DNA from 4 places in the Streptomyces sp. NPDC020898 genome. Region 1 is predicted to be linked to each of the others. Evidence: riboswitches for the same ligand, from Rfam matches in the RefSeq annotation. Region 1 holds a riboswitch; each other region holds the start of a gene.
The links. Region 1 has a riboswitch for cobalamin ahead of ACH4TV_RS02835 (prenyltransferase/squalene oxidase repeat-containing protein). Riboswitches for the same ligand answer to the same signal wherever they lie in the genome.

Region 1 (5,641 bases):
GTAGTCGGAGTCGTTGGCGATCTTCACGGCCTCGGACGCGTCGCCGTCGTACGGGAGCAGGCAGATGACCGGGCCGAAGATCTCCTCGCGGGCGATGCGCATCGAGTTGTCGACGTCGCCGAAGAGGGTCGGTTCCACGTACCAGCCGCGGTCGAGGCCGGCCGGGCGTCCGCCGCCGGTGAGGATCTTGGCGCCCTCCTCCTGGCCGATGCGGATGTAGTCGAGGTTGCGCTGCTGCTGCCGCTTCGCGACCAGCGGGCCGAGCTGGGTCGCCGGGTCGAGCGGGTCGCCGACCACCAGCGCGCTCGCGGCCTGGGTGAAGGCGTCCGCGAACTCGTCGTAGCGGGAGCGCGGGAGCAGAATGCGGGTCTGGGCCACGCACGCCTGCCCGTTGTTCATCCATGCGGCGGACGCGATGCCGGGGACGGCGGTGTCGAGGTCCGCGTCGGGGAGGACGATCGCCGCCGACTTGCCGCCCAACTCCAGTGTCACGCCGGTGAGATGACGGGAGGCGACCTCCATCACGCGCTTGCCGGCCGCGACCGAACCGGTGAAGGCGACCTTGTCGACGCCGGGGTGGCCGACGAGGTACTCGCTGACCTCGCGGTCGGCGGGGAGGATCGACAGGACGCCGGGCGGCAGTCCCGCCTCCTTCGTTATCTCCGCGAGGATGTACGCGTCGAGGGGCGACTCGGGCGACGGTTTCAGGACCACCGTGCAGCCGGTGAGCAGCGCGGGCGCGAGCTTGGCCGCCGCGACGAACTGCGGGACGTTCCAGGGGACCACGGCGGCGACGACCCCCACCGGCTCGCGCCGGACGAGGATGCGGCCGAGGACTCCGTCGCGTGTCTCCTCGTACGTGAAGTCGCGGGCGACCGTGATTGCCGAGTCCCAGACCATCATCGCGCCGAGGGCCTGCGCGAGGACGCTCCAGGAGTACGGGGAGCCGTTCTCGGAGGAGATGACGCGGGCGATCTCCTCGTACCGGGCAGCGATGCCGTCCTTGATGCGGGTGACGACGGCGATGCGCTCGTCGAGGGTCGTCCGTGGCCAGGGTCCCTCGTCGAAGGCGGTGCGCGCGACGGCGACGGCCCGGTCGACGTCGGCCGTCGAGGCGTGCGGTACGCGGCCGATGACCTCTTCGGTGTGCGGGGAGATCACCTCGATGACGTCCTTGCCGAGCGGGTCGGTCAACTCCCCGCCGATGAACAGCTGTCCGTGTTCCACGAGCTCGGTCATGGCCGACTGCCTCTCCGGGTACCGTCTCTGACGGTGCGTCAGATAGATAGGGAGACAGTTACCAGGTCCCCTTCGAGGAGTCCACAGCCCTCACACCACTTCGCCCGCCACAAGTGACTCCCGCCATGAGCGACTGCCGCCATGAGTGACTTGGGCTCCCATTGGAACCGGTTCTAGTTATAGTTGGGCCAGCCGGCCTCAGGGGAGCCCATGACACAGGTGTCGACGCAGGTGACCGATCACGGCGGGGGCGTCCGGTCCCTCCGGGTCCCCATTCCGAACAATCCCCTCGGCTACACGCTGGTGTACGTCGTCGACACCGACAGCGGACCGGTGCTCGTCGACACCGGCTGGGACGATCCGCTGTCCTGGGACGCGCTCACCGAGGGACTGGTGGCGTGCGGGACGACGGTCGGGGAGATCCACGGGATGGTGATCACCCATCACCATCCTGACCACCACGGCCTGTCGGGCCAGGTGCGCGAGGCCTCCGGGGCGTGGATCGCGATGCACGAGGCCGACATCTCCGTCGTCCGGCGGACGCGGGAGAACCGCGTCGAACGCTGGTACACGTACATGATCGCGAAGTTGGCGGCGGCCGGAGCGCCCGACGAGCACGTGGCGACCCTGCGCGCGATCCACCCCAGCGCCCTGCCCGGCTTCTCGCCCGCGCTCCCCGACCGCGAGATCGTCCCCGGCGAACTGCTCACCCTCCCCGGCCGCCGGCTGCGCGCGATCTGGACGCCGGGCCACACCCCCGGCCATGTCTGCCTCCACCTGGAGGAGGCCCACCCCACCCAACTCCCGGGCAACGGGCGCCTGTTCTCCGGCGACCACCTGCTGCCCGGGATCACCCCGCACATCGGCCTGTACGAGGACCCGGACGACACGACGATCGCCGACCCCCTCGGCGACTACCTCGACTCCCTGGAGCGCGTCGGACGCCTCGCCCCGGCCGAGGTGCTCCCGGCCCACCGGCACGCCTTCCCCGACGCGACCGTCCGCGTACGGGAGTTGCTCGACCACCACGACGAACGCCTCGCCGGTCTCCGCGCCCTCCTCACCACTCCCCTCACCCCCTGGCAGCTCGCGGAACGCATGGAGTGGAACCGCCCCTGGTCCGAGATCCCCCCGGGATCGAGGAACATCGCGGTCTCGGAGGCGGAGGCCCATGTCCGGCGCCTGGTGAAACGGGGGCAGGCGGAGGCGGTGACGGGGAGCGAGCCGGTGACGTACGTGGCGGTGTGAGCCGAAAAGGCTGGCCGGTACAGTGAACGGGTCGTCATCACACCCGTACGGGGGGAAGCCGGTGCAATTCCGGCGCTGACCCTCCCCCAGTGCCTTAAGGGCCTGGGAGGTACCCCCATCGTGAGCAGCCCGGTCACCCGCCGGGGCTGTGAGCCGGATTGCCCCGTGCGGACCGTGACCGGCTCGCGGCACCGGCGGCCCGCCGGTGTGCGGCACCGTCGAGGTATACGGAGCCGAGCCGCCCGGGGTGTCCCGTGCTGCCCGTCTCCCCGCAGGGAGAGGCACCCGCCGATCATGAATGTCCGCCGCAGCGCCACGGCTCTGGCCGTCATCGCCGTCACTCTGACCGGCGGCGGTCAGGCGTCCGCCGCCTCGCCGTCCCCCTCGCCCACCCTCCCCGCCGGGCTGTACGGCACCGCCGACCCCACCTACGACGGTGTCTGGCGCCAGTCCCTCGCCCTGCTCGCCCAGGACACCGTGGGCGTGAAGCCCGCCGCCGCGGCCGTGGACTGGCTGGCCGGGCAGCAGTGCGCGAGCGGCGCCTTCGCGCCCTTCCGGGGGGATGCCGGTTCGCCGTGCGACGCCAAGAACCTCGTCGACACCAACAGCACCGGCGCCGCCGTCCAGGCCCTCGCCGCGCTGGGCGGACAGGACGCGGTGGTCGGCAAGGCCGTCGCCTGGCTGAAGTCGGTGCAGAACAAGGACGGCGGCTGGGGGTACGCGGCCGGCGGGGCCAGCGACGCGAACTCCACCTCCGTGGTCGTCGGGGCCCTTGCCGCAGCAGGCGAGAAGCCCGGCGCGGTCACCAAGGGCGGGAAGTCGCCGTACGACCTGCTGGTGAAGCTGGCCCTTCCGTGCGGTGAGAGTGGTGGGGGTGCCTTCGCCTACCAGCCGGACAAGAAGGGCACGCTCGCCGCCAACGCCGACGCGACGGCGGCGGCCGTGGTCGGCCTGCTGGGGAAGGGACTTTCCGGGGCGGCCGTGAAGCCGACCGACACCTCCGCGGCCTGCTCGGACTCCGGCGAGCCGGGGCAGGCCGCGCGCAACGGCGCCGCCTACCTCGTCCAGGCCATGGCCAAGGACAAGCACCTCACGTCCGCGCTGGCCGGCGCCGAGGACCAGCCCGACTACGGCAACACCGCGGATGCCGTCCTCGCCCTCGCGACCGCCGGTCAGGGGCAGCGGGCGGCCGACGCGCTGGGCTGGCTGGAGACCGACTCCGCCCAGTGGGCGAAGCAGGCGGGGCCGGCGGCCTACGCGCAGCTGATCCTGGCGGCGCACGCCCAGTCCGCCGACCCGCGCGACTTCGGCGGCCAGGACCTGGTGGCCCTCCTCAACGCGACCGGACCGGCGCCCGCGTCCCCGAGCCCGGCCGTCAAGGACAGCGACAAGCCCAGCAAGGACGACGACAGCGACAGCAGCTTCGGGACGCTGTGGACCGTCGGTGTCTTCCTCGTCGCCGGGGTGGGCATCGGCTTCCTGCTCAGCGGGCGCAACAAGAGGAAGCAGCAGCCGTGATCCGGCGCCGCGCGCTCTCGCTCGCCCTGGCCGCGTTCCTCCTCCTGGCCGGCGCCGGCCAGGCCCAGGCCACCGGCTACCGCTACTGGTCCTTCTGGGAGCGCGACGGCGACGGCTGGACGTACGCCACACAGGGCCCGTCGACCGCCCGTCCCTCCGACGGTGACGTCCAGGGCTTCCGCTTCGCCGTGAGCCCGGACTCGAAGGACGCCGCCCGGCCGCGCGGCGACGCCGTGTTCACGGTCGTCTGCGCGAGGACGCCCGCGCGGGAGGGCCAGAAGCGGGTGGCGCTCGTCATCGACTTCGGTACGTCCGCCGACGCGCCGTCCGGCGAGACCCCGCCCGCGGTGCGTACGGTGTGCGCCCGCGTCGGCCCCGACGCGACCACGGCGGACGCCCTCGCCTCGGTCGCCAAGCCGTTGCGTTATGACTCCGGCGCGTTGTTGTGTGCGATCGCCGACTATCCGCGGGTCGGCTGCGCCGAGGCTGTGGGGGCGGAGAGGTCTGGTGGGGGCGCGGATTCGGACGGTGGGCCGTCCGTGGGCCTCTTCGCGGGGGCCGCCGCCGTGGTCCTGCTCGGGGCGGGGGCCGTCTGGCAGATGCGGCGCCGCAGGCATGTATGAGCGTCGCTCCGCGGGAAGGGTCGTTTTGGACCTGCGGGCCGGTGGGGGCTTGTCGCGCAGTTCCCCGCGCCCCTATGGGGGCGTCGTTGCGCACCCGGCTTCACCAGGACCGTCCATGCACCCCGGGGCCTGGTGGGTGTGGTCCCTCGGGCTCGGTGCTGCCGCTACCCGTACCACCAACCCCCTTCTCCTGTGCCTCCTCATCGTTGTGGCCGGGTATGTCGTCGCCACGCATCGCACCGATGCTCCGTGGGCGCGGTCCTACGGTGCCTTCGTCAAGCTCGGGCTGGCTGTTCTCGTCATCCGGCTTGTCTTCGCCGTCGTCCTCGGGTCGCCGATTCCCGGTTCGCATGTCGTCGTCACGCTGCCCGAACTGCCGCTCCCGCACTGGGCGCAGGGGGTGCGTGTCGGGGGCCGGGTGACTGCCGAGGGGCTGGTGTTCGCGCTGTACGACGGTCTGCGGCTGGCCGCGCTGCTCATCTGCGTCGGCGCCGCGAACGCCCTCGCGAACCCGGCCCGGCTCCTCAAGTCCCTGCCCGGCGCGCTGTACGAGATCGGTGTGGCGGTCGTCGTGGCCCTCACCTTCGCGCCGAACCTCATCGCGGACGTCCAGCGGCTGCGCGCCGCCCGTCGGCTGCGGGGCCGTCCGGACCGGGGCGTACGAGGGCTGCTGCACGTCGGACTCCCCGTCCTGGAGGGCGCGTTGGAGCGGTCGGTCGCGCTGGCGGCGGCGATGGAGGCGCGCGGATACGGCCGCACCGCCGAGGTCCCGGCCGCTGTCCGCCGTACGACCGGGGCGCTCACCCTGGGTGGCCTGCTGGGCGTCTGTGCGGGCACGTACGGGCTGCTGACAGCGGCGGGCGGTACGTACGGGCTGCCGCTGCTGCTGGCCGGGCTGGCGGCGGCGCTGGGCGGGCTGTGGCTCGGCGGGCGGCGTTCGCTGCGCACCCGGTACCGGCCGGACGTGTGGGGTGTACGGGCGTGGCTGGTCGCGGGGTCGGGGGTCGCGGTGG
Region 2 (5,641 bases), on a different contig from region 1:
GGCCTGGGTCTCCAGGCGGTCCAGCTTCTCGACCTCGTTGATCCACTTGAAGCAGAACTCGGCCTTCTCACGGATGGACGGGATGTTCTCCACCGCGTCGAAGGCCGCCGCCCGGTCCTCCGGATCGGGGAGATAGGTGTCGAGCAGCGTCAGATAGAACTGGACGTGCACGGCCTCCTCGAAGAGCTGGCGGCTCAGGTACAGGCGCGCCTCGGGGGAGTTGATGTGCTTGTAGAGCGTGAGCACCAGGTTGTTCGAGACGATCGAGTCGCCCGTCGCGAAGAACGCGACCAGCCGGCCGATCATGTGCTGCTCACCCTCGGACAGCTTCGCCAGGTCGGTGACGTCCGAGTGGAGGTCGACCTCCTCGACGGTCCAGGTGTTCTTGATGGCGTCCCGGTAGCGCTCGTAGAAGTCCGGGTAGCGCATGGGGCGGAGCGTGAGTTCGAAGCCCGGGTCGAGAAGGTTCTTGGTTTCGCTGGACATTTACTGGCACGCCTCGCAGGACTCGGGGTTTTCCAGGGAGCAGGCGACGGCGTCTTCGGGGGTCGGCTGCTGGACGGGAACGGATGCCTGCGCGGCGCGGGCGATGCGGGTCGCCGGGCGGGAGCGCAGGTAGTACGTCGTCTTCAGGCCCGACTTCCAGGCGTACGCGTACATCGAGGAGAGCTTGCCGATGGTCGGCGTCTCCAGGAACAGGTTCAGGGACTGGGCCTGGTCCAGGAACGGGGTCCGGGCCGCCGCCATGTCGATCAGGCCGCGCTGCGGGATCTCCCACGCCGTGCGGTACAGCGCCCGTACGTCGGCCGGGATCCACGTGAAGTCCTGCACCGAGCCGTTCGCCTCGCGCAGCGCCTCACGGGTGCGGGCGTCCCACACGCCGAGGTCCTTGAGCTCCTGGACCAGGTAGGAGTTGACCTGGAGGAACTCGCCGGACAGCGTCTCGCGCTTGAACAGGTTGGACACCTGCGGCTCGATGCACTCGTACACACCGGCGATCGAGGCGATGGTGGCGGTCGGCGCGATCGCCAGGAGCAGGGAGTTGCGCATCCCGGTCGCGGCGATCCGTTCCCGCAGCGCCGCCCAGCGCTCGGGCCAGTTCAGCTCGACGTCGTAGTGGTCGGGGTGGAGCACACCGCGGGCCGTACGGGTCTTGTCCCAGGCCGGCAGCGGGCCGTTGCGCTCGGCGAGGTCGGTGGAGGCCTCGTACGCGGCGAGCATCACGCGCTCGGCGATGCGGGTGGAGAGGGCCTTGGCCTCGGGCGAGTCGAAGGGGACGCGCAGCTTGAAGAAGACGTCCTGGAGGCCCATCGCGCCCAGACCGACCGGGCGCCAGCGGGAGTTGGAGCGGCCCGCCTGCTCGGTCGGGTAGAAGTTGATGTCGACGACCCGGTCGAGGAAGGTGACGGCGGTGCGGACCGTCTCGTCCAGCCGCTCCCAGTCGATGTCCCCGTCGACCACGAACGCGCCGAGGTTCACCGAGCCCAGGTTGCAGACCGCCGTCTCCCCGTCGTCCGTGACCTCCAGGATCTCGGTGCAGAGGTTCGAGGAGTGGACGACGCTGCCCGGCTCGGCCGTCTGGTTGGCGGTGCGGTTGGCCGCGTCCTTGAAGGTCATCCAGCCTTGGCCGGTCTGCGCGAGCGTACGCATCATGCGGCCGTACAGATCACGGGCCGGGATGGTCCTGCGGGCGAGCCCGGCCTCCTCGGCCCTGCGATAGGCGGCGTCGAAGTCGTCGCCCCACAGGTCGACCAGCTCGGGCACGTCGGAGGGGGAGAAGAGCGACCAGAGGGCGTCCGCGTTCACCCGGCGCATGAACTCGTCCGGGATCCAGTGCGCGAGGTTCAGGTTGTGCGTACGGCGGGCGTCCTCGCCCGTGTTGTCGCGCAGCTCCAGGAACTCCTCGATGTCGGAGTGCCAGGTCTCCAGGTACACCGCGGCCGCGCCCTTGCGCCGGCCGCCCTGGTTCACGGCCGCGACCGAGGCGTCCAGCGTCTTCAGGAACGGGACGATGCCGTTGGAGTGCCCGTTGGTGCCGCGGATGAGGGACCCGCGTGAGCGAATCCGGCTGTACGACAGTCCGATGCCACCGGCGTGCTTGGAGAGGCGGGCGACCTGGTGGTAGCGGTCGTAGATGGAGTCCAGCTCGTCGACGGGGGAGTCGAGGAGGTAGCAGGACGACATCTGGGGGTGCCGGGTACCGGAGTTGAAGAGGGTGGGGGAGGAGGGGAGGTAGTCGAGGCGGCTCATCAGCCGGTAGAGCGCGGCGACTTCGTCGAAGGCGCGGACAGTGTCGTCCTCGGCGAGACCGCTCGCGACGCGCAGCATGAAGTGCTGGGGCGTCTCGATGACCCGGCGCGTGATCGGGTGGCGCAGGAGGTACCGGCTGTGGAGGGTACGCAGCCCGAAGTACCCGAAGCGGTCGTCGCCCTCGACGTCGATCAGGGCGTTCAGACGGTCCGCGTGCAGCCGTACGAACTCTGCGGTGCGGTCGGCGATCAGGCCCTCCCGGTGCCCGACCGTGACCGACTCCGTGAAGGAGGTGACGCCCTGTGAGGCGGCCTCGGCGGCGATGCTGACGGTCAGCAGCCGGGCGGCCAGCCGGGAGTACGCGGGGTCCTCGGAGATGAGGCCGGCCGCAGCCTCGGTGGCCAGCTCGCGCAGCTCCGACACGTCGGCCCGGGCTGACCGGCCGCGCAACGCGGCGGCGGCGACCCGGCCGGGGTCGGCGTCGGGAAGGTCGGCGGTCAGCTCGGTCAGGATCCGCAGCAGCGCGGTCCCGGGACCGTCGGTACGGTCGGTCTCCGCCGGAGTCGCTGAAACCGGTTCGGCTGGCGCGATGGTCACGTGGGGGCTCTCCCTCGCTCGGCACGGGGCCTGGCGGGAGGGCAGCGGGGCACACGGACGCCTTACGGGCACGCGCGCGTCCACCGGCCCACTCCACGAGACCCGGACGTCAGACACCCGGGCCGGTCGGCCGGGCGCACCGTCGGCAGGTCCTCGGACTGGACACGCGCACGACCGTGCGAGGGCACGAATGTGAACGTGTACACCGTTGCGGGACAGTTCCGGATTCGCACCGGATTCCCCTGCGGCGACAGCGAGATGAGCATACATCTTGTGCCGGGCCGCAGACGCACCCCCACATGTTGTGTCGCGTCGCCCCTAAAGAGACACAACAACGGGCCGCCGGATTTCTCCAACGGCCCGTTGTGGCGCCCCTTCAGGGGCGCGGGGAACTGCGCGACAAGCCCCCACCGGGCCCGCGGTCAAAGAACCACGCACCCGGCGGAGCCCTCAGTGCGCGGCGCCTGCCGTGGCCGGCGGCAACTTCTCCACCACGCCCGGATCCCCCGCGTCCGCCGTGTAGTCCGACGGGTTGGTCTCGTCCACACCGTCCGGCGCGTTCATCGCCTTCAGGACGAAGGTGAGGACCACCGTGATGACGACGTTCAGGATGAACGCCGTCAGACCGATGTACCCGATCTCACCGATCCCGGGGATCTCCTTCGAGCTGCCCCCGAAGTGCTTCTGCGTCGGAGACGCGACGCCGTACGCCGCCAGCGTGCCGTACAGCATGCCGACCGCCCAGCCGGCGAGCAGGGCCCAGCGGTGGAACCAGCGGGTGAACAGACCGCCGACCAGGGCGGGGAAGGTCTGCAGGATCCAGATGCCGCCCAGGAGCTGGAAGTTGATGGCGACCGTCTTGTCCATGGTCAGGACGAAGACCAGCGCGCCCACCTTCACCACGAGCGAGACCAGCTTGGAGACCTTCGTCTCCTGCTCCGGTGTCGCGTCGGGCTTGAGGAAGTCCTTGTAGATGTTGCGGGTGAAGAGGTTCGCCGCCGCGATGGACATGATGGCTGCCGGAACGAGCGCACCGATGCCGATCGCCGCGAACGCCACGCCCGCGAACCACGCCGGGAACATGTCCTCGAAGAGCTGAGGGATCGCCAACTGGCCGTTGGTGACCTTGACTCCGGCCGCGATCGCCATGAAGCCCAGCAGTCCGAGCAGGCCCAGCATCAGCGAGTACAGGGGCAGGATCGTGGAGTTGCGGCGGATCACGTCACGGCTGCGGCTCGACAGCACCGCGGTCACGCTGTGCGGGTACATGAACAGCGCGAGTGCCGAGCCGAGCGCCAGCGTGGCGTACGTCCACTGCGAGGCCTCGCCGGGAGCCAGCGCACCGCGCGGTTTGCCGGTCGCCGGGTTGGTCTGGGAGAAGGCGTCGCCCGCGGCCTTGAAGATCTCGTCGAAGCCGCCCAGCTTGATCGGGATGTAGATGATCGCGACCGCGATGACGATGTAGATCAGCGCGTCCTTCACGAACGCGATCAGCGCGGGCGCCCGCAGACCCGACGAGTACGTGTACGCGGCCAGCACACCGAAGGCGATCAGCAGCGGCAGGTCCTTGACGAACCAGTTGGTGTCCTCGCCACCGCCGACGCCCATGACGTCCAGGACGGCCTGGATACCGACCAGTTGGAGCGCGATGTACGGCATCGTCGCCAGGATGCCGGTGACGGCGACCGCCAGCGACAGCCCCTTCGAGCCGAACCGGCCGCGCACGAAGTCCGAGGTGGTGACGTACCCGTGCTTGTGCGAGACGGACCACAGGCGGGGCAGGAACACGAACATCAGCGGGTAGATGAGGATCGTGTAGGGCACCGCGAAGAACCCGGCCGCGCCCGCCGCGTAGATAGCCGCCGGTACCGCCACGAAGGTGTACGCCGTGTAGAGGTCGCCGCCGAGCAGGAACCAGGTGACCCAGGTGCCGAACGACCGGCCGCCCAGGCCCCATTCGTCGAGGCTGTTCTCGTTCGCGGCCTTGCGCCAGCGCGAGGCCATGAACCCGACGATCGTGACCGCCAGGAAGAAGAAGATGAAGACGGCGAGTGCCACGCCGTTCACGCCGTCGTTCATGCGTCCGCACCACCCTTCGCGGCGGCCCGGGCGCGCTGGTCACGCTGCCAGAGCACGTACGCGGTCATCGTCAGGACGGTGGATATGACCACCCACAGCATCTGGTACCAGTAGAAGAACGGGATGCCGATGAAGGCCGGTTCGACCTTCGCGTACGAGCTCACCCACAGCATCGCCACGAAAGGCACGAAGAGGCAGAGCCCGATGACCACGCGTACCGGAGTCACCACCGGTTGTTCTGCCACCGGTTGTCTCACTTCAGGCGCTTCTGACATGCCACGGCTCCGTCCCCTCGCTGATTACCTGGATTGCCTGTGATCACTAGCGCAACGCGCAGGAAATCTAAGGGACGGTTTCGCTTTATGGAACCCCCGTCCGCATAACGGATATCCCCGGTGAGTGAGGGGAATGTGTCAGCAGCAGCGGAACCCCTGCCGGGGGTCCTTTTCCTGCCGGTCCGTACGCATTCGCTCGAACTCCCGCCGGGTGGGCACCGGCGCCTGCGGGTTCCCCTCCCGTACGTGTGCGACATACCGCTCGTACGCCGACTCGTCGGTCAGTTCCCGTACGTACCAGCGCACGCCCCTAATCGCCAGGCGGGCCCGGCGCAGTACTGCCGACGACCGCACGGCGCTCCTCCTCCATCTCCGCCTTCTCCTCCTTGGTCGGGAACAGCCCGGCCGGAGCGACGATCTTCGACTCGACGTATTTGGCC
Region 3 (5,641 bases), 340 kb from region 1:
GACGCCTTCGTCAGCGACACCAGCTTCCAACCGCGCCCGGCGGCAAGGCGGTTGAGCGCCGGGAACCACTGGGCCGCGTGGGAGTCGCCGAAGAGGACCACGACCTTGTCCGAGGCCCGGTTGCCGTACTCGCACGGCGGGGTGCTCGTGCTGTCGTACGCCACATGGCAGCCGTCCCGGTAGACCGCGGAACGCGCCGACTTGATCTCGGTGAGGGGTGGGGCGAGGTTGCTGGGCAGGCTCCTGGGGGACTCCTCCAGGAGCTGGCGCAGTCGCAGGGCCGGGTTCGGGGCCGTCGTCATCTCCTGCCTCAACTGGGCTGCGGGGCGGCCCGAGTCGAGCGGCGGCGGGAACGCGTACGCCGTTACGGCGATCATCGCCGCGACCGCCGACAGGGCCACCCCGAGCCGCAGAGCGCGCGCGGGGCGGCCACGGAAGGTGGGGTGGAACCGTACGGGGTTCTCCACCAGGCGCAGGGTCGCCCAGGCCAGGAGTAGGGCGATCGCGCAGAGCAGGAGGGCCAGCCGGACGCTGGTGGTCTCGGGGAGTCTGCCGAGTGCCACGGGGCCTATGAGCAGCAGCGGCCAGTGCCACAGGTACCAGCCGTACGACAGGCCGCCCAGCCGGACCAACGGGCGCCGGGACAGGACCAGTTGAGCGCCGTACGGGGAAGGGGCGCAGCCGCCGGCCAGGACGAGGACCGACCCGAGCACCGGCAGGAGCGCGTGATAGCCGGGGAACGGGGTGTCGTTGCCGTACAACACCGCTGAGAGCAAGATGCAGATCAGGCCCGTCCAGCTCATCGGTGCCGCCAACCGGGCGGGCAGCCTGCGCAGTTGGGCGGCGTACAGGGCCAGGAGGGCGCCGGCGCCCAGCTCCCAGAACCGTGTGTGCGAACCGAAGTACGCCCAGGACGGGACGTCCTGCGTCACGGCGACGCTCAGCCCGAACGACAGCAGGCAGAGCACCACAAGCGGCACCGCCAGCAGACCGCGCCCGCCTCCGCCTCCGTGCCCGCGTCCGCGTGCGCGTCCGATCGGGCGTACGAGCCGCCAACTGAGCAGGAGCAGCAGCGGCCACAGCAGGTAGAACTGCTCCTCCACCGCCAGCGACCAGAAGTGCTGGAAGGGGGACGGCGGGCTCCCCTCGGCCAGATAGTCCGTGCCGCCCGCGGCCAGCCGGAAGTTCACCACGTAGAGCGCGCTGCTCAGCGCGTCACCGGCGTACTCCTCGAAGCGGACTTTCGACAGGAACACCCAGGAAGCAACGAGGGTGGCCACGATGACGAGCGTCGACGCGGGGAGGAGGCGGAGGGCTCGGCGGGCGTAGAACCTGCGGATCGACATCCCGTCCGTGGTGGACAGTTCGCGCAGGAGTAACGAGGTGATGAGGAAACCGGAGATGACGAAGAAGACGTCGACGCCGACATAGCCGCCGGTGAACCCCCTGACCCCGGCGTGACTGAGGACGACTAGCGACACGGCCACGGCCCGCAGCCCCTGGATGTCGAGCCGCAGCACGGGGCTCGCGTTCGGTTCCGGATGCATGGGTTCCGGATGCCCGGGTTCCTGCCGCTGCGGTCGTGTCTTCACGCTCATCACAGACGGTCGGCCCGCTCGAACGGTTGTGGCACTCACCATCCGGTCACCAGATATTTTCCGGCGGTCCGCGTGCGCACCGTCCGTGCCCGGGAAGGCCGCCCGAGTGAAATGACCCGTCCGGCACGTTTGCTACGCTCACCGCGCCTCCCGTGGGGGAAGTCCGGTGAGAGTCCGGCGCTGACCCGCAACGGTATGCACGTCCCGGTCCGGTCCTCCGGATCCGGGTGTGCGAGCCCGATCACCCGCGGTGGCACTGCGAACCCCGATGACTGCTCGCCGCGGACTGCGAGAAGGGAACGTACGGCGGGCTCCCCCGCCGTGCCGCCCGGCTTTCCCGCCGGGCCCCTCCTGGTGATGACGAGGCGGCCCGAGGCGAAGGAACCACCCGCCGTGCGCCGAATACCCGTCGTGCCACTCGCCGTGGGGCTTCTCCTGCTGCTCGCCGTCTCCCTGCTGTGCGGGGTCGGGCTCGGGGCGTCCGGGATCGGCTGGGGGCAGGTGTTCCGGTTCCTGTGGGGCGGGATCAGCGGCGGGACCATCCGTGCCGATGAGCTCGCCGCGTACACCATCGTCTGGGAGCTGCGGCTGCCCCGGGTGGTGCTGGCCGCCGTCGTCGGGGGCGGGCTCGCGGCCGTCGGGGTGGCCGTGCAGGCCATGGTGCGCAACGCGCTCGCCGATCCGTTCGTGCTGGGGATCTCCTCCGGTGCGGCGGTCGGGGCCAACGCCGTGATCCTGCTGGGGGCGTTCGCCGGGCTCGGGGTGTGGGCGCTGTCCGTGTCCGCCTTCGTCTCCGCGCTCGCCGCGATGGTCCTCGTGTACGCCGTTGCCCGGTCGGCCGCTCATGGGCTGACGCCGCTGCGGCTGATCCTCACGGGTACGGCACTGGCGTACGGCTTCCAGGCCGTGACCACCGTGATGGTGTTCGGGGCCGCCCGGGGTGAGGCGGCCCGCTCGGCGATGATGTGGCTGCTCGGGAGTCTGGGCGGGGCGACCTGGGCGCAGGTGCCGATCGCCGCCGTGACCGTCGTCGCCGGGTGGGCGTGGCTCGCCCGGCGGGCCGAGTCGCTCAACGCGCTCGCCATGGGCGACGAGACGGCTTCCGCCCTCGGGGTCCAACCCTCCCGGCTGCGGCGGGAGTTGTTCCTCGTGACCGCCGCCGTGACCGGCACCGTCGTCGCCGTGAGCGGGGCCATCGGCTTCGTCGGGCTCATGGTCCCGCATGTCGTACGGATGCTCGTGGGCGCCGATCACCGGCGGGTGCTGGCCGTCGCGCCGATCGTCGGGGCCGTGCTGCTGGTGTGGGCCGACCTCCTGTCCCGGCTGCTTCTCGCACCGGCCGAACTGCCCGTCGGGGTGATCACCGCCGTGGTCGGCGTACCGGCGTTCCTGCTGCTGATGCGGCGCGGCGGCTACGCGTTCGGGGGGCGGTGAACGCGATGCGGCTCGACGTGGAGGGGGTGTCGGTCGACGCGGGGGCCGTTCGGCTCGTCGACGACATCCGGATGACGGTGGCCGGCGGCACCTTCGTGGGGCTCGTCGGGCCCAACGGGAGTGGGAAGTCCACCCTGTTGCGGTGCGTGTACCGGGCGCTGCGGCCTGCGGCGGGGGCTGTCCTCCTCGACGGGAGTGACGTGCACGGCATGGAACCCCGGGCCGCCGCCCGGGTGCTCGCCGCGCTGCCCCAGGAGTCGTCCGCCGAGTTCGACTTCACCGTCGGCGAGGTGGTCGGCATGGGCCGGCTGCCCCACGCGGGGCGTACGGCGGCCGGGGACCGGGAGATCTGCGGCGCCGCCATGGAACGCACGGGCGTCGCCCACCTCGCCGACCGCGGGTTCCTCGCCCTCTCCGGCGGCGAGAAGCAACGCGTCCTCATCGCACGGGCGTTGGCCCAGCAGCCCCGCGTCCTCGTCCTCGACGAACCCACCAACCACCTCGACATCGCCCACCAGTTGGACGTCCTGTCCCTGGTCCGCTCCAGCGGCCTGACCGTCCTGGCCGCCCTGCACGACCTCAACCTCGCCGCCGCGCACTGCGATCTGCTGTACGTCATCGCCGGGGGCCGGGTCGTCGCGTCGGGCCCACCGCACGATGTGCTCCAACCCGGGCTGCTGGCCGAGGTGTTCGGGGTCCGCGCCCATCCCGTACGGCATCCGGAGACGGGCGCCGTACAGCTGCTCTTCGATCTGCTTCCCACGTCGTCCTCTTAAGGAACTGCCCGTATGCGCAAGCCAGTTGTCGCCGCCGTGCTCCTGTCCGTCCTCGTCACCGGGTGCGGTGTCGACGTCGAGCCGGCGGCGAAGGCCGCGTCGCCCTCCGTCACCCTCACCAACTGCGGCCAGAAGGTGACGTACGACAAGGTTCCCGAGCGGGTCGTCACGAACGACGTCGGGATCACCGAGCTGATGTTCGCGCTCGGCCTGGAAGACCGGATGGCCGGGTTCGCCATGCCCGACGACAAGGGTGACCTGACCGGCGTGCCCTGGAAGGACGGCTACGAGAAGGTGAAGTGGCTGTCCAAGCAGCAGCTCACCAAGGAGAACGTCCTCGACGCCCGCGGCGACTGGGTCTTCGCCGGCTGGAACTACGGCTTCCGCGACGACAACGGCTTCACCCCGGCCGCGTTGAAGAAGCTCGGCATCCCCACGTACATCCTCACCGAGTCCTGCCGCAACGGCCGCACCAAGACCTCGCGGGGCATCATGCCGCCCCTGGACGCCCTCTACACCGACCTCACCAACCTCGGAAAGCTCTTCGGCGTCGAGCAGCGCGCGGCCACCCTGATCGCCGGCTTCAAGAAGCAGGTCGCCGCCGTACAAGCGAAGGCGCCCGCGAAGAGCCCCAAGGTGTTCCTGTACGACAGCGGCACGGACTCGCCCTTCACCTCCGGGCGGTACGCCGCCCCCGAGGAGGTCATCAGCAAGGCCGGCGGCGTCAACATCATGAACGACCTCGCCGACTCCTGGACGACGGTGGGCTGGGAGACGGTGGTCGACCGCGACCCGGACGTCATCGTCATCTGCGACTACGGGGACGTCAGCGCGGAACAGAAGCGCAAGTTCCTGCTGTCGTACGGCCCGTTGAAGAACGTCTCCGCCGTCAAGAACAAGCGCATCTTCGTCCTGGACTACGTGGACCTGGTCGAGAGCCCGCGCAATCCTTCGGCGATCGCTCGGCTGGGGGCCTATCTGCGAACGGTGACGGACGCCGGCTCCGCCTCGTAGGCACCTTGTCCCCTCTCCCCCACTCCCCCTCTCCCGCTATCCCCTCGGCGGTGTCACCAGCCCCCATTCGTATGCCGTGATGACCAACTGCACCCGGTCCCGGGCATCCAGCTTCGTCAGCAGTCTGCCCACGTGTGCCTTCGCCGTGGCCACGCTGATGTAGAGCTCCGAGGCGATCTCCGTGTTGGACAGTCCGCGGCCGATCAGGACGAGCACCTCGTGTTCGCGGTCGGTGATGCCCGGCACCGGCCGCACCTGCGGGGGCTCGGCGACGGGGCGGGCCGCGAACTCGGCGATCAGGCGACGGGTGACGCCCGGCGCGATCAGGGCGTCCCCGGCGGCCACGATCCGGATCGCGGCGAGGATCTCGTCCATGTCCATGTCCTTGACGAGGAAGCCGCTCGCGCCGGCCCGCAGCGCCCCGTAGACGTACTCGTCGTCGTCGAACGTGGTGAGGACGAGGACCTTCGGCGGCGTGCCGGGGGCCGCGCAGATCTGCCGGGTGGCCTCGATGCCGTCCATCTCGGGCATCCGGATGTCCATCACCACCACGTCCGGCGCCAGCCGGGCCGCCAGCCGCACCGCCTCCTCGCCGTTCGCGGCCTCTCCGGCCACCTCGAGGCCGGGCTGGTCGGCGATCAGCACCCGCAGCCCGTGCCGGACGAGCGGCTGGTCGTCGGTGAGCAGCACCCGGATCATCCGACGGCCGCCGGCAACGGGAGCCGCGCCGCCACCCGGAAACCGCCCTGCGGGAGCGGGCCCGCGGTGAACTCGCCGTGGAGCAGGGCCGCCCGCTCCCGCATGCCCGTCAGTCCGTAG
Region 4 (5,641 bases), on a different contig from region 1:
GAGTCCCTCTCCTCCTACCGCTGCGGTTCCTGCTGCCCGTACCCCTTGAGCCGCTCCCCCGCCTCGTTCACCTGTTCCTCCGACAGGAGCGTCGGGGACAGCCCCGGCAGGGCGGACGCCGTCAGCCAGACGCGGCACATCCACTCCAGCTGGGCCGTGCGGTCGTACGCCTGGTCGAGGGTGCTGCCGTACGCGATCGTGCCGTGGTTCTGGAGGAGGCAGGCGGTGCGGCCGGTCAGGGCCTGGAGCATTTTCTCGGCCAACTCGTCCGTGCCGTATGCCGCATACGGGGCAACTCGGACGGGTCCGCCGAGGGCGCCCGCCATGTAGTGGATCAGCGGCAGCTCTCGTACGAGCGTCGAGACGGCGGTCGCGTGGACGGCGTGGGTGTGGACGACGGCGCGGGCGTCGGTGGCGCGGTAGACGGCGAGATGCATGGGCAGTTCGCTCGTCGGGGTCAGGGTGCCGAGGACCTGGCGGCCGGCCAGGTCGACGCCGACGACGTCGCCGGGGGTGAGCCGGTCGTACGGAACGCCCGACGGCGTGACCAGGACGGTCTCCCCGACGCGCACGGAGACATTGCCGGAGGTGCCGACGACCAGCCCGTCGGTCACGGTGCGCCGGGCCGTCGCGACGAGCCCGTCCCAGGCGCGCTCCCGGGCCGTACGCCCTTCCTGTGCACTGTCTCGCACGTCACGCCCGTCCCGTCGCTGCTCAGCCATGCCGTGATCCTGTCAGGCCCGGTCCCGGACCGGCGCCGGGCGAGGGCACTGTAGGGCGGAACTCCGGCAACCGTAAGGGCGCACATGCGCATACAACGGCGCGTGCGCGCGCTTTGGCCGGAGGCCGCCGGAGGTTCGTCGATCTTCCAGTAATCTCTGGGGGATTTGTCACGCACGCCGCCATTCCGGGGGGACACATGGCCCGTGATCGCAAACCGTTCCATCGCAAATCCTTACGCCACCGCTCGCGCATACTCGCGGCGACCGCGGCGGCACTCGCCATCGGCGGAACCCTCCTGACGGAGGTTCCGGTCTCGGCGGCGGGGAAGCCGAAGGGGCACGACGTCTCGTCGCACCAGAAGGACGTCAACTGGTCGTCCGCGAAGGCAAAGGGCGCCACCTTCGTGTACGTCAAGGCGACCGAGTCCCACACTTATCGCAATCCGTACTTCAGCCAGCAGTACAACGGCTCACGGACCGCGGGCCTCATCCGCGGCGCGTACCACTTCGCCCTGCCGGACAAGTCGTCCGGCATCACCCAGGCCCAGCACTTCGTGCGCAACGGCGGCGGCTGGCGCGCGGACGGCTGGACGCTGCCGCCCGCGCTCGACATCGAGTACAACCCGTACAGCAAGAAGAAGTGCTACGGGTTGAGCAAGGCCAGGATGGCCGCCTGGATCACGGCCTTCAGCAACGAGGTCAACCGCCTCACCGGCCGCCGTCCGGTCATCTACACGACCGCCCACTGGTGGAACACGTGCACGAACAGCAGCAGTGTCTTCACCTCGAAACACTCTCTGTGGCTGGCTCGCTACAACGCGGCCGACGCGGGGGCGCTGCCGTCCGGTGGCTGGAAATTCTGGACGTTCTGGCAGTACGACAACAGCGGCACGCTCCCGGGTGACCAGAATCTCTTCAACGGGTCATTGGCCCAGCTCAGGCAGTTCGCGAAGGGGTAGGCGAAGGGGGAGCGGGAGACCGGTCGAAGGGGGAGTCGCCCGTCCGGCACATCCGGCGGGGCGACGCCTCATTTCAAGTCATCGCGTATCCCCCGCCAGTTCACCTTCCGTTCATCCAGGTTGCTTACGGTCCAGCAGGCACTGACGTCCCGAAGAAATCTGGGTAAATGGAAAGCTTCTCGCTGATCCTCGCGATCGTGGTCGTCACCGCGCTCGCGTTCGATTTCACGAACGGTTTCCACGACACCGCCAACGCGATGGCCACCACCATCTCGACCGGCGCTCTGAAGCCCAAGGTTGCGGTGGCCATGTCGGCCGTCCTCAACCTCGTGGGCGCCTTCCTCTCCGTGGAGGTCGCCAACACGATCTCCAAGGGCCTTGTCGACGAGAGCGGTATCCGTCCCGAGGTGATCTTCGCCGCGTTGGTCGGCGCGATCCTCTGGAATCTGCTGACCTGGCTGGTCGGGCTTCCCTCCAGTTCCTCGCACGCCCTCATGGGCGGCCTGATCGGCGCGACCATCGCCTCGGCGGGCGCGGGCGCCGTCCACGGCGACGTGCTGGTGACGAAGGTGCTGATCCCGGCCATCGCCGCCCCGATCGTGGCGGGCATCGCCGCGATGCTGGCGACGAGACTGTCGTACCGGCTCGCCGCCCAGCGGGCCGAGGGCAAGGCGGCGGAGAAGGGCTTCCGGGTCGGCCAGATCGCCTCCGCGGGCCTGGTGTCGCTGGCCCACGGCACGAACGATGCACAGAAGACGATGGGCATCATCACCCTCGCCCTCGTCTCGGGCGGCGCTGTCGCCCCCGACTCCGACCCGCCGGTGTGGGTCATCCTCTCCGCGGGCCTGGCCATCGCGCTCGGCACGTACCTGGGCGGCTGGCGCATCATCCGCACGATGGGCAAGGGCCTGACCGATCTCCAGCCGCAGCAGGGCTTCGCGGCCCAGACCAGCGCGGCGACGGTCATCCTGGCCTCCTCCCACCTCGGCTTCTCCCTCTCCACGACGCACTCGGTGTCGGGTTCGGTGATGGGCGCGGGCCTCGGCCGCAAGGGCGGCGTGGTCCGCTGGTCGACGGCGACCCGGATGTTCGTGGCGTGGGGACTGACGCTGCCGGCGGCGGCACTGGTCGGCGCCGTGGCGGAATGGGTCACCGGGTTCGGGGACTGGGGCACGGCACTGGTCGCGGTCTTCCTGATCGGCTCCAGCGCGGCGATCTGGGTCGTCTCGCGGCGCGAGGTGATCGACCACACGAACGTCAACGACGTCGAGGGCGAGGCCGGAGAACCGGCGGGCATCGTGACGACGGCCATCGCCGCGGTCACCCCGCCCCCCGCGGGCACCGTGACCGACGACCTCACGGCCACCATCCCCGCCCCGGCCGAGGTCGCGGCGACGCCGTCGGCGACGGCCCTCTGAGTCCGAGACCCCGTTCGACCAAGAAGGAAGCAACATGAAGATCGACTGGGCAGCCCTCGGCTCCGTCTTCGGCGTCAGTCTCGTCATCACCGTGGCGATGGTGGGCGTGTTCACCCTCGGCATCGTCGGGCTCTCGCGACGCGAGCGGGCGGTGGCGCAGGGAGGCACGGCGGGGCTCGCGGTCACGGGCGCGTACGCGTGCTTCGCGGCCTGCGCGGCGGTCGTCGGATACGGGATCTATCTGATCGTGGCCTGAGGGCCGACCCGGCTTCGTCGCCCGCCCTGACGGCGGCCGCCCTGTGGGTGGTTACCGGCAGGGCGGGCGTTTGTCCGCCCACCCGATGCTCCCTTGTGTGGGGCTCAGCACAGTCCTCCTTTCCAGGTCAACGGCAAGTTGACGGGTGTTCCGGGCCCGTGGTGGACTGCCGGAGCCATGTACGGCGGCAGAAGAGGAAGCCGGTGCGAATCCGGCGCGGTCCCGCCACTGTCACCGGGGTAGGAATCCCCGGGAGCCAGGAACTCTCGCCGCCGGTCTCGTCGAACCAGGGCGTGGACACCCTGAGTGAGGACAATTCGCCATGTTCGGCTGCCGTTCGAGGTCCATGACCAGGGCTCTTCCCGCCACTGCGGCCGGCTGAGCCGATGCGTGCCGATCGCGTATTCGCGTACGGCGCCGCCGCCGGACTTCTCGGTGATCTGATCCTGGGCGACCCTCGCCGCGGGCATCCGGTCGCCGCGTTCGGGCGGGCCGCCGACGCCGTCGAACAAGTGCTCTGGCGCGACCACCGCGGGTGGGGCGCGCTGCACACCGCCGTATGTGTCGGCGGTGCCGTCTCTCTTGCGGCCACGGCCGGTTGTGCCGTACGTCGCTCCCGTCCCGCCTCCGTCGCGCTCACCGCCGCAGCCACCTGGGCGGTGGTCGGCGGTACCTCCCTCGGCCGGGAGGCGCGGGCGATCGGGTACGCGCTCGCGGACGGCGACCTCGACCGCGCCCGGACTCGGCTGCCCCACCTCTGCGGACGCGATCCGCAGACCCTCGACGCCGACGGGATCGCCCGGGCCGTCGTCGAGTCCGTCGCCGAGAACACCTCCGACGCCGTCGTGGGCGCACTGGTGTGGGGCGCCCTGGGCGGGGTGCCCGGGCTGGTCGGGTTCCGGGCCGTCAACACCCTGGACGCCATGGTCGGGCACAAGTCCGCCCACTACCGGCGGTACGGGTGGGCGTCCGCCCGGCTCGACGATGTCGTGGGGTGGCCCGGGGCCCGACTCACCGCCGTACTCGCCGCTGTTGCGGGGGGCGACCCACGCGGCGCCGTGCGGGCCTGGCGGGACGATGCCCGCAAGCACCCCAGCCCCAACGCCGGGCCCGTGGAGGCCTCCTTCGCGGGAGCGCTCGGTGTGCGGCTCGGCGGGACGTTGTCGTACGCGGGGCGGGTCGAGCATCGGCCCGTGCTCAACGGGGAGTACGGGCGTGCCGTCGGCGTGCCCGACATCGAACGGGCCGTACGGCTGTCCCGGCGCGTCACCTGGCTCGCGCTCGGCGTCAGCGTCGCCGGGCGGCTTCTCGCGAAGGGGCGGACCACATCGTGAGTGGCGGAAGTGCGGGTGGCGGAACTGCCGGTGGCAGGACTGTGGGTGGGGGGCTGCTTGTTGCCGGGACCACCTCCGATGCCGGCAAGAGTGTCGTCACCGCCGGGATCTGCCGGTGGCTGGTGCGGCAGGGGGTCAAGGTCGCACCGTTCAAGGCGCAGAACATGTCACTCAACTCGTTCGTGACGCGGGAGGGTGCCGAGATCGGGCGGGCGCAGGCCATGCAGGCGCAGGCCTGCCGGGTGGAACCCACCGTGCTCATGAATCCCGTACTGCTCAAGCCGGGGGGCGAGCAGAGCAGTCAGGTCGTGCTGATGGGGAAACCCGTGGGCGAGTTGAGTGCGCGTGGGTATCACGGGGGGCGGCAGCAGCAACTTCTCGGGACCGTGCTGGAGTGCCTCGCCGAACTGCGGGGCACGTATGACGCGGTGATCTGTGAGGGGGCCGGTTCTCCCGCCGAGATCAATCTCCGGCGGACCGACATCGTGAACATGGGGATCGCCCGCAATGCCGGGCTGCCTGTCCTTGTAGTCGGCGACATCGACCGGGGTGGCGTCTTCGCCTCCTTCTTCGGGACCGTCGCCCTGCTGTCCCCCGAGGATCAGGCACTTGTGGCCGGGTTCCTCGTCAACAAGTTCCGCGGTGATGTGTCGTTGCTGGAGCCCGGGCTCGACATGCTGCTCGGGCTCACCGGACGGCCGACATACGGTGTGCTGCCCTTCCGGCACGGGCTCGGCATCGACGAGGAGGACGGGCTGCGGGTGTCGATGCGGGGGGCCGTCCGGGAATCCGTCGTCGCGCCGCCCGTCGGCGAGGACGTGCTGCGGGTCGCCGTCTGCGCGGTGCCGCTCATGTCCAACTTCACGGACGTCGACGCGCTCGCCGCCGAACCGGGCGTCGTGGTGCGGTTCGTGGACCGGCCGGAGGAACTTGCCGACGCCGACCTCGTCGT

Region 2: another riboswitch for cobalamin. It lies ahead of ACH4TV_RS09240 (ribonucleoside-diphosphate reductase subunit alpha); the one in region 1 lies ahead of ACH4TV_RS02835 (prenyltransferase/squalene oxidase repeat-containing protein).
Region 3: another riboswitch for cobalamin. It lies ahead of ACH4TV_RS04400 (FecCD family ABC transporter permease); the one in region 1 lies ahead of ACH4TV_RS02835 (prenyltransferase/squalene oxidase repeat-containing protein).
Region 4: another riboswitch for cobalamin. It lies ahead of ACH4TV_RS41610 (cobalamin biosynthesis protein); the one in region 1 lies ahead of ACH4TV_RS02835 (prenyltransferase/squalene oxidase repeat-containing protein).

Annotation. Positions count from the first base shown of each region.
Region 1 is NZ_JBIRRV010000001.1:638,829-644,469, forward strand. It holds gene ACH4TV_RS02825 (aldehyde dehydrogenase) at 1-1,239, opposite strand, end outside; gene ACH4TV_RS02830 (MBL fold metallo-hydrolase) at 1,450-2,487, shown strand; cobalamin riboswitch at 2,499-2,647, shown strand; gene ACH4TV_RS02835 (prenyltransferase/squalene oxidase repeat-containing protein) at 2,782-4,005, shown strand; gene ACH4TV_RS02840 (SCO2322 family protein) at 4,005-4,628, shown strand; gene ACH4TV_RS02845 (energy-coupling factor transporter transmembrane component T) at 4,744-5,641, shown strand, end outside.
Region 2 is NZ_JBIRRV010000002.1:290,973-296,613, reverse strand. It holds gene ACH4TV_RS09245 (ribonucleotide-diphosphate reductase subunit beta) at 1-486, opposite strand, end outside; gene ACH4TV_RS09240 (ribonucleoside-diphosphate reductase subunit alpha) at 487-2,847, opposite strand; cobalamin riboswitch at 2,974-3,151, opposite strand; gene mctP (monocarboxylate uptake permease MctP) at 3,298-4,926, opposite strand; gene ACH4TV_RS09230 (DUF3311 domain-containing protein) at 4,923-5,201, opposite strand; gene ACH4TV_RS09225 (YbdD/YjiX family protein) at 5,340-5,537, opposite strand; gene ACH4TV_RS09220 (carbon starvation CstA family protein) at 5,512-5,641, opposite strand, start outside.
Region 3 is NZ_JBIRRV010000001.1:981,817-987,457, forward strand. It holds gene ACH4TV_RS04395 (acyltransferase family protein) at 1-1,547, opposite strand, end outside; cobalamin riboswitch at 1,723-1,866, shown strand; gene ACH4TV_RS04400 (FecCD family ABC transporter permease) at 1,956-3,032, shown strand; gene ACH4TV_RS04405 (ABC transporter ATP-binding protein) at 3,038-3,808, shown strand; gene ACH4TV_RS04410 (ABC transporter substrate-binding protein) at 3,821-4,822, shown strand; gene ACH4TV_RS04415 (response regulator) at 4,859-5,521, opposite strand; gene ACH4TV_RS04420 (sensor histidine kinase) at 5,518-5,641, opposite strand, start outside.
Region 4 is NZ_JBIRRV010000022.1:56,335-61,975, reverse strand. It holds gene ACH4TV_RS41630 (class II aldolase/adducin family protein) at 15-722, opposite strand; gene ACH4TV_RS41625 (lysozyme) at 920-1,681, shown strand; gene ACH4TV_RS41620 (anion permease) at 1,849-3,099, shown strand; gene ACH4TV_RS41615 (hypothetical protein) at 3,134-3,355, shown strand; cobalamin riboswitch at 3,501-3,644, shown strand; gene ACH4TV_RS41610 (cobalamin biosynthesis protein) at 3,742-4,689, shown strand; gene ACH4TV_RS41605 (cobyric acid synthase) at 4,731-5,641, shown strand, end outside.